Linked DNA regions of Sulfolobus acidocaldarius DSM 639. Each later gene encodes a partner of the first gene's protein in a complex. Links are inferred from orthologs where the notes say so. Each region holds a gene or a part of one and is shown in the gene's direction. Other genes may lie near its edges. The genes, in order: SACI_RS02890, SACI_RS00395, SACI_RS06100, rpl18a and SACI_RS06960.

Region 1 (2,871 bases):
GTTGGAATCCACTATACTATTAAATTTGTTTCCTAGAACGGTTATAGATATATTTATGGAAGTTCTTCAAGCGGATGCGGGAACTAGATTAGTCGCTTTAATGGCAGCGTCTATGGCTCTTGCAGATGCGGGAATTCCGATGAGAGATTTAATTGCAGGCGTTGCTGTAGGTAAAGCAGATGGTTCATTAGTTTTAGATCTGAATGAGCAGGAAGATATGTGGGGTGAGGCTGATATGCCTATTGCTGTTTTGCCATCATTGGGTCAGGTAGTATTGTTACAGTTAAATGGATTTATGACACCTGATGAATTTAGAAGAGCCTTTGAGCTTGCACAAAAAGGGATCTCTAGTATATATGCATTACAAAAAGAAGCATTGAAAAATAAGTATTTAGAATATAAGGAGGAATAATACATGTCAATTACTCCTTCAAATCAAAATATAGTTCCGACCGTTAAAAAAGACATGATACTATCTGCATTGGAGAGGGGAGTTAGATTAGACGGAAGGAAGCCTAATGAGTATAGACAATTAAAGGTAACTTTGGGTTATGCTAAAAAAGCTGAAGGCTCAGCACTAGTAAAATTAGGTAACACACTAGTATTAGCAGGAGTTAAATTAGAGGAAGACTCTCCTTACCCCGATACACCCAATCAAGGTAACTTAATTGTTAACGTTGAGCTATTACCATTAGCCTATGAAACATTTGAACCTGGTCCACCAGATGAGAATTCCATAGAGCTAGCTAGAATAGTTGATCGTAGTTTAAGAGATTCAAAAGCTATTGACCTTTCAAAATTAGTTATTGCGCCAGGGAAGAAAGTATGGACATTGTGGGTTGATGTATACGTTCTTGATTATGACGGAAATATACTAGACGCATGTATGCTAGCTTCTATAGCTGCGATTTATGACACAAAACTCCCCAAAGTAGAAGTAGAAGGCGACGAAATAAAGATAAATAAGGAAGAAAGGCTAAGTATACCTTTAGTTAATTATCCTGTAGTTACTGTGACCACGGCAAAGATAGGCAAGTACGTTGTGGTTGATCCAAATTTGGATGAAGAAAGTATAGCAGATGCTAAGCTTTCAATTTCATATACGAAAGAAGGCACAATTGTTGGATTGCAGAAAAATTATTCTGGCAATTTGACATTTAAAGAAATAGACGCAATGGAAAGTACAGCAAGAGCTACATCTCAATTTTTGTTCGAAGAGCTTAAAAAGCAGATAAACTTGTATTAAGTGATTGAAAATGGGTAGAGTAACTGGTATTGCAGGGAGATTTGGAGCCAGATATGGATCATCTACAAGGAAGAAATGGAAAGAGGTCATGGAAAGAAGATATATGCCACACCAATGTCCTTATTGTAAGACTACGGGTAAAGTAGTCAGAATTGCTTCCGGAATATGGTACTGTAGAAAATGCGAAACAAAGTGGGCAGGTCTTGCTTATACACCCTATTAGGGTGTTGTTGACCTCAAGTAGAGATTCTTCATCGCGTATAAGGAGTTTTTTAAACGAGCTTTCTTATATAATTCCCGATTCCTTTAAAATAAATAGGGGTAGACAAAGTTTAGATGATATCTTTAAGAGATCTCGATTATATGGAGCTTCGTACATAGTAATAGTAAGTTCTAGCAAAGGAAATCCTGGAAGGTTCTTAGTGTATAATACGTATACGTCTATTAGGGAATTTGATATTAAGATACAAGGTATAACTTTACTTAAGGAGATAGGAGGTAGAGAAAGTAAAATTGTGAGTAAAAAAATACGAGTAGGTTGTATAGGAGAATTATCTAACACTCTTGTTAAAAACTTATTCATGAATCTTGGGTATACTGGAGTAGAGAATTGTGAATCATATGTAAATGGTAGATATATTGAAAAGATAAATGACAAAAATATTTATGAAGTGAAGTTCTTAGATGCTCATAATAATATAATAGGTCCTACTATTAGATTTTTGGTGGATGAAGGTTCTAATAAATATTGAATTGAAGGAAGTAGACCAGAATCTCAAGGATATACTATTTGGATCTATTTTAGTTGAAAAGGTGGACGAAAGAGTAGTAAGTATAAATGAAAAGTTGGGAACTATAACTATAACATCTAACTCCGTTAGCAGAGGTAGAGCTGTGATAAACTCTTATATATCTTGGATATATACAATACTAGAGACTCTGAATAAGGTGAAAAATGCATGACTGAGAGACTTCCACCTGAACTCCAAACAGAGTTAGTTAAACTACAACAGCTTCAAGAGCAGTTGAACAGAGTTATAGCAGAAAGAAGTGTTATTGATAGTCAGTTGAGAGAGGTAAATAAGGTTTTAGATGAATTAAAACAATTACCTTCTGATACAATTATTTACAAGATAGTGGGCAATTTACTTGTAAAGGTAAACAAGGATAATGTAGAGAAAGAACTAGATGATCAAAAAACCATATTGGAATTAAGGTCTAGGACATATCAGAATCAAGAAACTAAGTTGAGAACACAGTTGGAGGAGAAGCAGAAGAAAGTAAATGAGATGTTATCTAAATACTACCCACAGAGAGGGGCAGGGGCAAAGGCTTAATTAATTTAAGGTAAATTACTATTTTGTGTTAAGAATTTATGCCGATTATAGGGAAAAGGCTAGTAATGTCCCAGATTTTTTAAGGGAGCTTGGTGCTGTTGTTATATTCGAGAATTTAACTGTAGCGGATTACGTTATTTCTGAGACAATAGGAATAGAGAGAAAGAGTGTGGAAGATCTTGTTAGCTCTGTTTTTGATAAGCGTTTTTTCGATCAGTTGAGCAGATTAAGTGAAAGTTACAAGGAACCATATATTTTAATTGAGGGCGATCTAAGTCAAATTAGGTT
Region 2 (3,008 bases), 420 kb from region 1 along the record:
GGCTATAAGGGCATTAGCAAGAGCTGGATTTATAATTGGAAGAATTGAAGACGTTACGCCATTACCTCATGATACCATAAGGAGACCTGGTGGAAGAAGAGGAAGAAGAGTATAACGTGTTAAGCTATGCCTATTTCTTTAATCGAAAGAAATGGATTAAGGCTTAGGTTAGTGCTAGAGAATTATCCCCTTGAGTTCGTAAACTCTATAAGGAGAGCATCAATTTTATATGTACCCGTTATGGCTGTGGATGAAGTCTATTTTATAGAAAACAATAGTCCTTTGTATGACGAGATTTTAGCTCATAGACTTGCACTCGTGCCTTTTGTTTCAGATGAAGCCTTAGAACATTATAGACCTCCAGAGGAGTGTGCGGAATGTAAGGAAAATTGTGATGGTTGTTATAATAGAGTATATCTTGACGTGGAGGCTAAAGATCAGCCTCTTATGATTTACTCCAGAGATTTGAAGTCTGAAGACCAAATGATAACTCCTGTTTCGGGGGCAATCCCAATAGTATTGTTGGGCTCTAAGCAGAAGATTAGTTTAGAAGCTAGATTAAGATTGGGATATGGAAAAGAGCACATTAAGTATAGTCCAGTTTCTGTCTCAATTGTTAGGTATTATCCTAAAGTTACCGTATTAGGAAATTGTGAGAAGGCAGTGGAGGTTTGTCCAGAAGGCGTCTTTGCTATGGAAAATAATAAACTAGTTGTAAAGAATGAATTGTCGTGTATTCTATGTGAAGAATGCTTAAAGTATTGTGCGGGTTCTGTTTCTATAGAGAGTGTAGAGAATAAATTTATTTTAGAAATAGAATCGGTAGGTAGTTTAAAGCCAGAGAGAATTTTAATAGAGGCAAGTAAGAGCTTATTACGTAAGTTGAGTGAATTAAAGAGTAAGTTGGAGGCTGGAAAGTAATGTCTCGTGGTAGTACTAACATAATGTTAAGAAAGTTGATTACTTCATTGAAAAAACAAGATAAGGCTATATGGGTTAGAGTGGCTGAGGAGCTAGAGGCTCCAAGAAGAAAGAGGGCTTACATTAACATTTATAAAATCAATAGGTATAGTAAGGCAAATGATATAATTGTGGTACCCGGAAAGGTATTAGGAGTAGGAAACCTTGATCATCCAGTGACAGTAGTGGCACTCTCGTTCTCCAAACCGGCTAAGGAGAAGATATTAAGAAGTGGAGGTAAGGTTATGAGTTTGTATAAGGCTATACAGGAGTTAAATGATTTTAAAGGTAAAACTGTGAGGTTGATGAAGCAATGAGTAGTCAGGAAGAGATAGTTATTGTAGACGCAACAAACCAAATATTAGGAAGAATGTCAACCCACATAGCTAAGTTATTGAAGTCAGGTAAGAAGGTCTATGTGGTGAATGCTGAAAAAGCGATAATAAGTGGTCCTAGATCTAGGGTTCTAGAGGGCTACTCCCTTCTATTTACTGTAAAGACTATGCAAAATCCTTACAGGCAAGGAATTAGAAGACCCAGAAATCCAATAAACATAGTGAAGAGAACAGTGAGAGGGATGCTTCCTAAAAATAAATTAGGAAAGCAAATTTACAGGAATCTCAAAGCATATATCGGAATTCCTAAAGAACTGGAAGGTAAATCTATGATTAGATTTGACGATGCTGATGTTAGTAGGTTAAAAGGTAAATATATAACTGTTGCAGAGTTATCAAGATTATTAGGTGGGTTAAAGCAATGAGTCAGGCTGAACAGAATTTTATGATTACTTATGCGAGAAGGAAGTCTGCTAGAGCAAGTTGTTACATCAAACCTGGTAATGGGAAAGTTTTCGTGAACGATATTCCAATTGAAATTATACCAATTGAGGTAGTTAGATATAAAATAATGGAACCTTTGGTCTTGGCTGGAGACAAGATAACCTCTTCCATAGAAGCTAGAATATACACACAAGGAGGAGGTATAATGGGTCAAGCTGATGCTGCTAGAATGGCACTAGCTAGAGCATTGGTCAAATTTACGAATAGTAAGGAACTTGTAGAGATCTATAAGTCATATGACAGAACTATGCTAGCTGGAGACCCAAGGCAGACTGAGTCTGAAAAGTGGATGAGATATAGTGCTAGAAGATGGAGACAGAAAGCGTACAGGTGAAACTTCTTGATTATTCCGATTAGATGTTTTACATGTGGTGCAGTCGTGGCAGATAAGTGGGAGCCATTTAGTAATAGGGTAATGGGTGGAGAGGATCCTGAGAAAGTGCTAACTGAGCTTGGTGTAAATAGATATTGTTGTAGAAGGATGCTTTTATCCCACGTTAATATTATAAGGGAAATTATACATTATACTAGACCAATTTAGGTGATTTAAATGTCGGAGAAGGAGAGAGGAACAGAATTAAGTGAGGAGGAGAAGGCTGAGCTTCAAAAGACAGAGAAAGGGACAGTAATAGAATTATTAGTTCCGTTGGACACTTATTTATCTGCAGGAGTTCACATAGGTACTCACACATGTACTCGATATATGGAAAGGTTTATCTATAGGGTAAGACCTGAGGGACTTTATGTACTTGATGTTAGAAAAATAGATGAGCGACTAAGAGTGGCAGCCAAGTTTATTTCTAGGTTCAGACCTGAGGCTGTTTTAACGGTTGCTTCCAGACCATATGCCTTTACCCCTGTTCAAAAATTTAGTGAAGTCGTAAGGGGTAAGGAAATTAGTGGTAGATTCCCTCCTGGAACTTTGACAAATCCTTATCTAGATAATTACATAGAACCTGAAGTATTGATAGTAACAGATCCTAGGACAGATTTGCAAGCAATAAAGGAAGCTTCTAAAGTTGGTATACCAATAGTAGCATTCACAGATACTGATGCAAGAGTAGATTTTATTGACGTAATAATTCCTGCCAACAACAAGGGTAGAAAGTCTTTAGCATTATTGTATTGGGTTCTCGCTAGGCAGATTCTGCGAGAAAGGAAAGAGATACCTTTGGATGGTGATATACCTTTAAGGGTTGAGGATTTTGA
Region 3 (3,025 bases), 600 kb from region 1 along the record:
AGTAAGATTATTTATCAGATTTTTAGAAGTTATTACGAGAATGCTGTATTAGATTTACCACAAGATATAGAGCTTAGGGAATTCGCATATCAACCCTTCAATTCTGACACGTACGTCAGGCATTTAACCTTTTCAAGTGTGGACGAATTAAGAAGTTTCATTTTGTCTAATGTTCCACTTCATTTGTATTTCTCAGCAGCAAGATACCAGATTCCATCTGCCAAAGAAATGGAGCAGAAAGGTTGGTTAGGATCCGATCTACTATTCGATCTTGATGCTGATGATATATGTGAGATTAATGTAAGAAGGTTTTGTAGCGGAATGGAGATTTTATCTGAGACCTGCGATGGTGAGGTTAGGGAGATAAGTGAAATTACAGTTGATTGTATTAATAGAGTTTTTGAAAATGCTCTAGTTTTAAAGGATATTCTGATACAGGACTTTGGGCTTAAACCTAGGATCTTCTTCTCTGGAAACAGGGGGTTCCACATTAGAGTAGATTGTTATAATGAATGGGCGAATCTGGATTCAGAGGATAGAAGGGAGATAGCTGAATATATAATGTCTCCTTCTCCGCCTTATGAGTCAAATTCTGAATCAGGCCCTGGATGGTTGGGCAGATTTGCTAGAGGTATAAATGGAGTTAAGATAGACGAACAAGTCACTGTAGATCCTAAAAGATTGGTGAGAATACCTGGCTCCCTGAATGGTAAAGCAGGTCTTAAAGTTATTGAAATTGTAAATGATAAGTTTGAATATGACGAGTATCTATCTCCTTTTGAGGGAATTGTAGCATTTCAATCTAACCTTTCAGGAAAATTTAATGTATTAGGACATGAAATTCAATTGAGGAGAGGAGAAATAACCAAACTATCAGCAAAAACTGGAGTTTATTTAGCACTCAAGGGCTATGGGGTGATAAAAGCACATGTTAGATGAAATGGTAATGAATGAGCTTAGGAAAGAAGAGGAGATCTCTGAAATACGCACAGAGGACTTAGAAAAATATATTCATAACCTGAGAAAACTTAGAGTAAAATTTGCTGATGATATTCATAAAGCTGAAGTTTCTGTTTATGAAGAATTGGCAGAATCACTTTTTGAATTAAGAATTTCTAAAGTTGTAGAGTCCATTCAGCCTAAAGGATTCGACAAAGAATTACTAGGTCTAATTTCTATGATGAAAAATATTTATAAGAATTATCTATCTGGTAATTACTATACTAAAGACGGAAAAATATTGTGCAAAGTTGTAAATCCACTTACCTATAACAACATCACGTTAAATTCTGGTGATTTTATTCTTCTACCTCTACATCTTGTCCTATTACTATCGACCGCTGGATTTATTACTCCTTTAGAAGTAGTGAATAGGGATGAAAGTTCCTAAAGTTATTAAGACCTATTGCCCTAAGTGTAAGACCCATACTGAGCACTCAGTCTCACTATACAAAGGTGGCAAAAGAAGGAGTTTAGCTGAAGGTCAGAGAAGATATGAGAGAAAGAATGTAGGTTACGGTAGCAAGAGAAAACCAGAGCAAAAAAGATTTGCAAAGACGACTAAGAAACAAACATTAGTGCTAAAATGCCAGAAATGTAGTTATACTATTGTAAAGGAAGGTATGAGGTTAAAGAAGTTAGAGTTGGTAGAGGTGGTCAAATGAAGGCAAAGTTTAAAATTCTTATACCGGAGCCCAAGAGCAAATTTATCAGAGTTAAATGTAGGCAATGCAATAATGAACAGGTGATATTCTCTAACGCCACATTTCCAGTAAGGTGTTTATCGTGTGGGGCTCAAATCGTAATCCCCAAGGGTGGTAAAGCAAAAATAGAGGGAGATACAGTAAGAATACTAGGTTAAAATGATATACAACAGAAACAAGTTCCCATCAGACGGAGAAGTTTTAGTTGCAACGGTAAAACAGATTTTTGATTATGGAAGTTATGTTTATTTAGACGAGTATTCTAATCTCCAAGCTTTTCTACCTTGGAGTGAGATAAGCAGTAGATGGGTAAAAAATATTCGAGATGTATTAAAAGAAGATAGAAAAATAGTTGTAAAAGTAATAAGAATAGATAGGAAAAAAGGAACAGTTGACGTTTCCCTTAAAAAAGTTACAGAAGACGAAAAGAAGAAAAAGATGATGTTATGGAAGAAGACACAAAGAGTTGATAAGATATTGGAAATAGTTTCACAAAAATTAGGTAAAAAAGAAGACGAGGCGTGGAGAGACATTGCCTTTAAATTGGAGGAGAAATACGGAAATGCCTTTGACAGCCTTTTGAAAGCCTATAAGGAGGGAGATAAGATACTTAAAGATGCCGGAGTTCCAGACATATGGATAAAACCACTGATGGAAGAGATAGGTAAACACATTGAAGAGAAAAAAGTGAAAGCCAGTGATGTAATATCGTTAAGGACTATTGATCCTGGTGGTGTTGAAAAAATCAAAAAAGTAATTGACACTGCAGTTGAAAAAATAGATGACCTTGATGTAGAAGTTAAAATATATACAATAGGTGCTCCCAGGTATAGGATTGATGTGATAGGTACAGATCAGAAGTTGGTATCAAATGCTTTACAGGAACTAATCAACTTGATTAAGGAGATAAGCCAGCATGAAAACGTAACGTTTTCGGTGGTTAAGAAGTGAAATCCAAAATAAGAAGATGTAATAAAGACTATACTTATACGATGAGCGAAAGATGTCCTACTTGTGGTGAAAAGACATTCATACCAATACCTCCTCGTTTTTCTCCCGTCGATAAATATGTAAAATATAGAATCGAATTAAAAAAGGGTGTAAAGTTAAGCTGTTGAAATTGTAGGTGGAATTATAACGTTTGGCATAACGAATTGATATATATAGACCATAATGTATACTATAGCTTCTCCTCCTAATGCGTTAGTTACGGATAAGGGGAACAATGCTATATACACTGGTTTAAAGTACATTAGATTCACTCTAGGTAAGAGGGCATTGGGATTGTATAACGATGTAGAAGAAGATTGAAGTAATTGAGA
Region 4 (2,743 bases), 760 kb from region 1 along the record:
GAAATTGGAGAAGAAATAATTTAAAGGTGTGAATAAATGAGCCAGGAAACTACTGCTACTAAACAAGAAGAGCAAAAAACATCAGAGCTACAACAACAGAAGAAAGAGGAACAAAAACCGCAACAGGCAACAACTACAACGAAAGAGGAAAAGAAAACTAAGCCAGAGAAAGAGAACTTTGAAATGGTTATAAACTTTAGAAGAGTAATAATGGGAAGAAAAACTACCAGAACTAAAAGAGCCATAAAGTATGTGAGATATATGGTAAAGAGACATTTTGGAGCGGAAAAAGTAATTATTGATCCACTATTAGCAAAGGCAATAACCATGAATGGTAGGGATAAAATAGTAAGAAGAGTAAGGATAGCTGTCAAAAGAATCGGAGAAAAAACATATTTAGCTAGACTTGCAATTAAGAGTGAATGATCTTAGATAAGTTATCAATTTTTGGTACAGACAATATAGGTATTTATATATTTACTAATGATAAATATACAATTATACCTAAAATAGACGACAAAGAAGTAATAGAGAAAATTCAAGGAATACTGAAAACAGAAATAATACAGACTACCATATCTAAGAGCGTGCTAGTAGGTATTCTGGTTACAGGAAATAATGATGTAATTCTCCTACCTAGAACAGCTCTGGCAGATGAAATAAAGGTCATAAAGGAACAGGCTAAAGACGTTAGAGTCGAGGTTGTGGATATTAGACCTACTGCTTTAGGAAATATCATATTATCCAACACGCATGGTGCACTTATTTACCAAGATCTTTCTGAGGCGGAAATAAATAAGGTAAAGAAAGCATTGCAGATTGATACTGCAATTAAGGGTACAATAGCAAATATAATTACAGTAGGATCAGTGGCAGTAATTACAGACAAGGCTGGTTTAGTACATATTGACGCAACTGAAGAAGAGTTGAAAAAATTGAGTGAATTATTTAAAGTAAAGTTAGATTCTGGAACTGTAAATTTTGGGAGCGTCTTTATAAGGAGCGGATTAGTGGCTAACAGAAATGGAGTTCTAGTAGGTTCCTCAACAACGGGAGCAGAGATTTTAAGAATCCAAAGAGCATTTAGTGATTAGTATGGCTGAAGTAAAAATTTTCATGGTCAGAGGAACTGCCATATTTAGTGCGTCAAGATTTCCTACAAGTCAAAAATTCACAAAATATGTTAGAGCTTTAAATGAAAAACAAGCAATCGAATACATTTATAGTCAACTTGGTGGAAAAAATAAAATTAAACGATACAACATACACATACAAGAGATCAAAGAAGTTAAGGAAGATGAAATCACTGACAAGACAATAAGAGATTTAGCAAAGCTAGATAAAATTATAATGTGATAGAAATGAGTGAAGAGGCAGAGCAACAACAAGCGGCAGAATATATAGCATACCTATATGATCAAGCATCAGCACTAAGACAATATATAGATACCCTTCAGAAGAACCTGGCAGAGGTACTAGAATCCTTAGAAGCAGTAAGAGCATCAAAAAGTGCCGTAGACGAGATAGGTAAGGAAAACCAGGAATACTTGTTATTTGGCGACAGAAAGGGCAATATAGTATTCAAGGTAAACAGTGTAGATAAAAATAAGGTTCTAATACACTTAGGATTAAATTATTACGCAGAAGTTGATCCACAAGCAGCTAAGAAAATTCTGGATGATAGAGAGCAACAGTTGGCTGAAGTATCTAAAAATATACAAGGTGAATTATCTAAGTCAATAGACGCTTATAATCAAATTGCAGAAATTCTTTCCCAAGTGCAAGGTAAAAAAGGTGAATAATTTGTTTTGATAGATTAAAAAAAGCATTCTCAAATTTTTTAGATAAAATTAGTGGAGAAGAGAACAAAAAGGAACCTGAAACTAGACAAACAGATCAACTAGAAAGTAAAAAAGAAGAGACTATACAACAACAGCAAAATGTACAACAACCACAAGCGGAAAATAAAATTGAGCAAAAACAGGAAAAAATTTCAGTTCAAACAGGTCAAGAAAATAAGCAGGAGAATAAACGATCCTTCTTTGATTTCCTGAAGTATAAAACGATAAAAGAGGACGATCTTAATGACGTTATAGAAGAACTCAGATTTCAACTTCTTGATTCTGATGTATCTTATGAAGTTACGGAAAAAATACTAGAAGATCTCAAAAATAATCTGATAGGGAAAAAGGTTAGTAGAAGAGAGGAAGTTGAGGAAATAGTAATAAATACTCTAAAAAAATCTATAACAGAGATTTTAACAAAAAATCAAAAAACAGATTTGATAGAAAAAATAAGAAGTAGTGGAAAGAAGCCATTTGTAATAATATTCTTTGGAGTTAATGGAGTAGGTAAAACTACTACTATAGCAAAAGTAGTAAATATGCTGAAGAAAAATAACTTATCTACAATTATTGCAGCCTCAGATACATTTAGAGCTGCTGCACAAGAGCAACTAGCTTATCATGCATCAAAATTAGAGGTTCAACTAATAAGAGGAAAATATGGTGCTGATCCAGCGTCGGTAGCATTCGATGCCATAAGTTTTGCTAAGAGTAGAAATATAGATGTAGTACTTATTGATACAGCTGGGAGAATGCATATAGACTCTGATTTAGTTGAAGAACTTAAGAGGGTTTTAAGGATAGCAAAACCTGATTTTAGGATCTTAATATTAGACTCGCTAGCAGGAAGTGATGCATTAGAACAGGCTAGACATTTTGAAAATAATGTTGGATATGAT
Region 5 (3,001 bases), 760 kb from region 1 along the record:
TATCAAAAGGCTACGAGAAGACTGGAAGAGAATAATTAGTGTAGCCAAGAAACCAGACAAAGATTCATTTAATTACAGTATTAGGCTTACACTTTTAGTTATGGCTGTAGTTGGTCTCATCGCTTACATTGTACAGTTAACTACATCACTGATAATAAGGTAAAAAGGTGCTATCAATGGAGGACTTCAAGTACAGAAATTATTACGTGTTAAGAGTTACAGGAGGACAAGAAATTAACGTGGCTCTTATTTTAGAAGAAAGAATAAAAACAAATAATATAAATGAAATCTTTTCTGTAGTAGTCCCACCTAATATAAAGGGTTATGTGATACTTGAAGCTACCGGACCTCATGTAGTAAAATTAATTTCATCAGGAATAAGACACGTTAAAGGAGTAGCTCATGGACTAATTCAGAAAGAAGATGTTACAAAATTTGTTTCTAAGTCAGTTGCATTACCCGCTGTGAAAGAAGGAGACTTAGTAGAGGTAATTAGTGGTCCATTTAGAGGTATGCAGGCTCAAGTTGTGAGAGTAGAATCAACAAAAAATGAAGTAGTTTTAAATATTTTAGAATCCTCATATCCTGTTCAGGTTACAGTTCCTTTGGAACAAGTTAAACCTGTTAAGAGGTGACAGATAATTGCCTACTAAGACAATAAAAATAATGGTAGAAGGAGGTAGTGCTAAACCAGGTCCACCATTGGGACCTACCCTATCACAATTAGGACTTAATGTTCAGGAAGTTGTTAAAAAAATAAATGATGTTACAGCACAATTTAAAGGAATGTCAGTACCAGTCACAATTGAGATCGATAGTTCAACTAAAAAATATGATATAAAAGTTGGAGTACCTACAACAACATCACTATTACTTAAAGCAATAAACGCTCAAGAGCCCTCAGGAGATCCAGCCCACAAGAAGATAGGCAATTTAGACTTAGAACAAATTGCTGACATAGCGATTAAGAAAAAGCCTCAACTTAGCGCAAAAACTCTAACAGCTGCAATAAAGAGTTTACTAGGAACTGCAAGGTCAATAGGTATAACTGTTGAAGGAAAAGATCCTAAAGATGTAATAAAAGAGATTGATCAAGGAAAATACAATGACTTATTAACTAATTATGAGCAAAAATGGAATGAAGCAGAAGGGTGAAGAAAGTGTTAGCGGATAAAGAATCGTTGATAGAAGCCTTAAAACTGGCACTTAGTACGGAGTATAATGTAAAAAGGAACTTTACACAAAGTGTGGAAATTATACTTACGTTTAAAGGAATTGATATGAAGAAAGGTGACCTTAAACTTAGAGAAATAGTTCCCTTACCAAAACAGCCATCTAAAGCAAAGAGGGTTCTTGTTGTTCCATCCTTCGAACAACTCGAATATGCTAAAAAAGCATCTCCCAATGTTGTGATAACTAGAGAAGAATTACAAAAATTACAAGGACAAAAAAGACCAGTGAAAAAATTAGCTAGACAAAATGAGTGGTTTTTAATTAACCAGGAATCTATGGCACTGGCAGGAAGGATATTAGGACCCGCCTTAGGACCTAGAGGTAAGTTTCCTACACCTCTACCCAATACAGCTGATATCAGTGAATATATTAATAGATTCAAGAGATCAGTTCTAGTAAAGACCAAGGATCAGCCACAAGTTCAAGTATTCATAGGAACTGAGGACATGAAGCCTGAAGACTTAGCTGAGAATGCGATAGCCGTATTAAATGCAATAGAGAATAAAGCAAAGGTAGAAACTAATCTAAGAAATATTTATGTTAAAACAACAATGGGTAAAGCTGTAAAAGTTAAAAGAGCGTGATCGGTTTGGCAGTTACTACAACTAAAAAAATAGCAAAATGGAAAGTAGATGAAGTAGCTGAACTTACTGAAAAATTAAAAACCCATAAAACTATAATAATAGCTAATATAGAGGGTTTTCCTGCAGATAAACTTCATGAAATAAGGAAAAAATTAAGAGGAAAAGCTGACATAAAGGTAACTAAAAACAACTTATTTAACATAGCACTCAAAAATGCAGGGTATGACACTAAATTATTTGAAAGCTATCTAACTGGACCTAATGCCTTTATATTTACTGATACTAATCCCTTCGAATTACAGTTATTCCTATCAAAATTTAAATTAAAGAGATATGCCCTGCCAGGAGATAAGGCAGATGAGGAGGTTGTTGTACCAGCAGGAGATACAGGTATTGCAGCAGGTCCCATGCTCAGTGTTTTCGGAAAGTTGAAAATAAAAACAAAAGTCCAGGATGGAAAAATTCACATATTACAAGACACAACAGTTGCAAAGCCTGGAGATGAGATACCAGCAGATATTGTACCAATATTACAAAAACTAGGAATAATGCCAGTATATGTAAAATTAAACATTAAGATAGCCTATGATAATGGAGTAATAATCCCAGGAGATAAATTATCAATTAACCTTGATGATTATACTAATGAAATCAGAAAAGCTCATATTAACGCATTTGCAGTAGCCACAGAAATAGCGTACCCAGAACCAAAGGTCCTTGAATTTACAGCAACCAAAGCTATGAGAAATGCATTAGCTCTAGCCAGTGAGATAGGTTATATAACTCAAGAGACAGCACAGGCAGTATTTACTAAAGCAGTAATGAAAGCATACGCTGTTGCCTCTTCAATAAGCGGAAAAGTAGATTTAGGAGTTCAAATACAAGCACAACCACAGGTCTCTGAACAGGCAGCTGAGAAGAAAGAAGAAAAGAAAGAAGAAGAAAAGAAAGGACCAAGCGAAGAAGAGATAGGCGGAGGCTTATCATCACTATTCGGTGGATGAGTTTAAATATCACCTCTTTATGTATTTTAAGGTGATTATATATGGAGTACATATACGCAAGTTTACTATTGCACGCAGCTAAGAAAGAAATAAGTGAGGAAAACATAAAGAATGTATTAAGTGCAGCAGGAATAACAGTGGACGAAGTTAGACTAAAAGCTGTAGCAGCTGCTTTAAAAG

Evidence for each region.
Region 2: SACI_RS02890 (region 1) and SACI_RS00395 share a complex: the UniProt entries of both Methanocaldococcus jannaschii proteins name them as parts of the 50S ribosomal subunit. The link is inferred for Sulfolobus acidocaldarius DSM 639 from one-to-one orthologs.
Region 3: SACI_RS02890 (region 1) and SACI_RS06100 share a complex: the UniProt entries of both Methanocaldococcus jannaschii proteins name them as parts of the 50S ribosomal subunit. The link is inferred for Sulfolobus acidocaldarius DSM 639 from one-to-one orthologs.
Region 4: SACI_RS02890 (region 1) and rpl18a share a complex: the UniProt entries of both Methanocaldococcus jannaschii proteins name them as parts of the 50S ribosomal subunit. The link is inferred for Sulfolobus acidocaldarius DSM 639 from one-to-one orthologs.
Region 5: SACI_RS02890 (region 1) and SACI_RS06960 share a complex: the UniProt entries of both Methanocaldococcus jannaschii proteins name them as parts of the 50S ribosomal subunit. The link is inferred for Sulfolobus acidocaldarius DSM 639 from one-to-one orthologs.

The regions. Positions count from the first base shown.
Region 1 is NC_007181.1:485,417-488,287, reverse strand. The notes cover bases 17-2,862. They hold SACI_RS02890 (50S ribosomal protein L37ae), read left to right. Parts: upstream 17-1,256; coding sequence 1,257-1,469; downstream 1,470-2,862. Other genes in these bases: xpf (3'-flap repair endonuclease Xpf), read left to right, coding at 2,609-2,862; SACI_RS02875 (prefoldin subunit beta), read left to right, coding at 2,206-2,583; SACI_RS02880 (hypothetical protein), read left to right, coding at 1,976-2,209; SACI_RS02885 (Brix domain-containing protein), read left to right, coding at 1,471-1,998; rrp42 (exosome complex protein Rrp42), read left to right, coding at 416-1,246. Outside these bases: more of rrp41, read left to right, coding at 1-16; more of xpf, read left to right, coding at 2,863-2,871. UniProt on the Methanocaldococcus jannaschii protein: Binds to the 23S rRNA.
Region 2 is NC_007181.1:63,865-66,872, forward strand. What follows is about bases 14-2,996. They hold SACI_RS00395 (50S ribosomal protein L13), read left to right. Parts: upstream 14-1,273; coding sequence 1,274-1,720; downstream 1,721-2,996. Other genes in these bases: SACI_RS00380 (30S ribosomal protein S11), read left to right, coding at 14-115; SACI_RS00385 (DNA-directed RNA polymerase subunit D), read left to right, coding at 127-921; SACI_RS00390 (50S ribosomal protein L18e), read left to right, coding at 921-1,277; SACI_RS00400 (30S ribosomal protein S9), read left to right, coding at 1,717-2,133; SACI_RS00405 (DNA-directed RNA polymerase subunit N), read left to right, coding at 2,140-2,340. Outside these bases: more of SACI_RS00380, read left to right, coding at 1-13; more of rpsB, read left to right, coding at 2,997-3,008. UniProt on the Methanocaldococcus jannaschii protein: This protein is one of the early assembly proteins of the 50S ribosomal subunit, although it is not seen to bind rRNA by itself. It is important during the early stages of 50S assembly.
Region 3 is NC_007181.1:1,085,645-1,088,669, reverse strand. What follows is about bases 21-3,020. They hold SACI_RS06100 (50S ribosomal protein L44e), read left to right. Parts: upstream 21-1,376; coding sequence 1,377-1,664; downstream 1,665-3,020. Other genes in these bases: SACI_RS06085 (STT3 domain-containing protein), read right to left, coding at 2,810-3,020; SACI_RS11640 (RNA-protein complex protein Nop10), read left to right, coding at 2,651-2,821; SACI_RS06090 (translation initiation factor IF-2 subunit alpha), read left to right, coding at 1,863-2,654; SACI_RS06095 (30S ribosomal protein S27e), read left to right, coding at 1,661-1,861; SACI_RS06105 (hypothetical protein), read left to right, coding at 929-1,390. Also shown: SACI_RS06115 (DNA polymerase sliding clamp), read left to right, coding at 1-5; more of priS, read left to right, coding at 1-20; more of SACI_RS06085, read right to left, coding at 3,021-3,025. UniProt on the Methanocaldococcus jannaschii protein: Binds to the 23S rRNA.
Region 4 is NC_007181.1:1,247,835-1,250,577, reverse strand. What follows is about bases 8-2,725. They hold rpl18a (50S ribosomal protein L18Ae), read left to right. Parts: upstream 8-1,095; coding sequence 1,096-1,356; downstream 1,357-2,725. Other genes in these bases: ftsY (signal recognition particle-docking protein FtsY), read left to right, coding at 1,991-2,725; pfdA (prefoldin subunit alpha), read left to right, coding at 1,362-1,802; SACI_RS06995 (translation initiation factor IF-6), read left to right, coding at 423-1,094; SACI_RS07000 (50S ribosomal protein L31e), read left to right, coding at 37-426; SACI_RS07005 (50S ribosomal protein L39e), read left to right, coding at 8-32. Also shown: more of SACI_RS07005, read left to right, coding at 1-7; more of ftsY, read left to right, coding at 2,726-2,743.
Region 5 is NC_007181.1:1,244,619-1,247,619, reverse strand. Bases 9-2,984 are described here. They hold SACI_RS06960 (50S ribosomal protein L1), read left to right. Parts: upstream 9-1,151; coding sequence 1,152-1,817; downstream 1,818-2,984. Other genes in these bases: rpl12p (50S ribosomal protein P1), read left to right, coding at 2,863-2,984; SACI_RS06955 (50S ribosomal protein L10), read left to right, coding at 1,814-2,821; SACI_RS06965 (50S ribosomal protein L11), read left to right, coding at 643-1,155; SACI_RS06970 (transcription elongation factor Spt5), read left to right, coding at 177-635; SACI_RS06975 (protein translocase SEC61 complex subunit gamma), read left to right, coding at 9-163. Also shown: more of SACI_RS06975, read left to right, coding at 1-8; more of rpl12p, read left to right, coding at 2,985-3,001. UniProt on the Methanocaldococcus jannaschii protein: Probably involved in E site tRNA release. Binds directly to 23S rRNA. Protein L1 is also a translational repressor protein, it controls the translation of its operon by binding to its mRNA.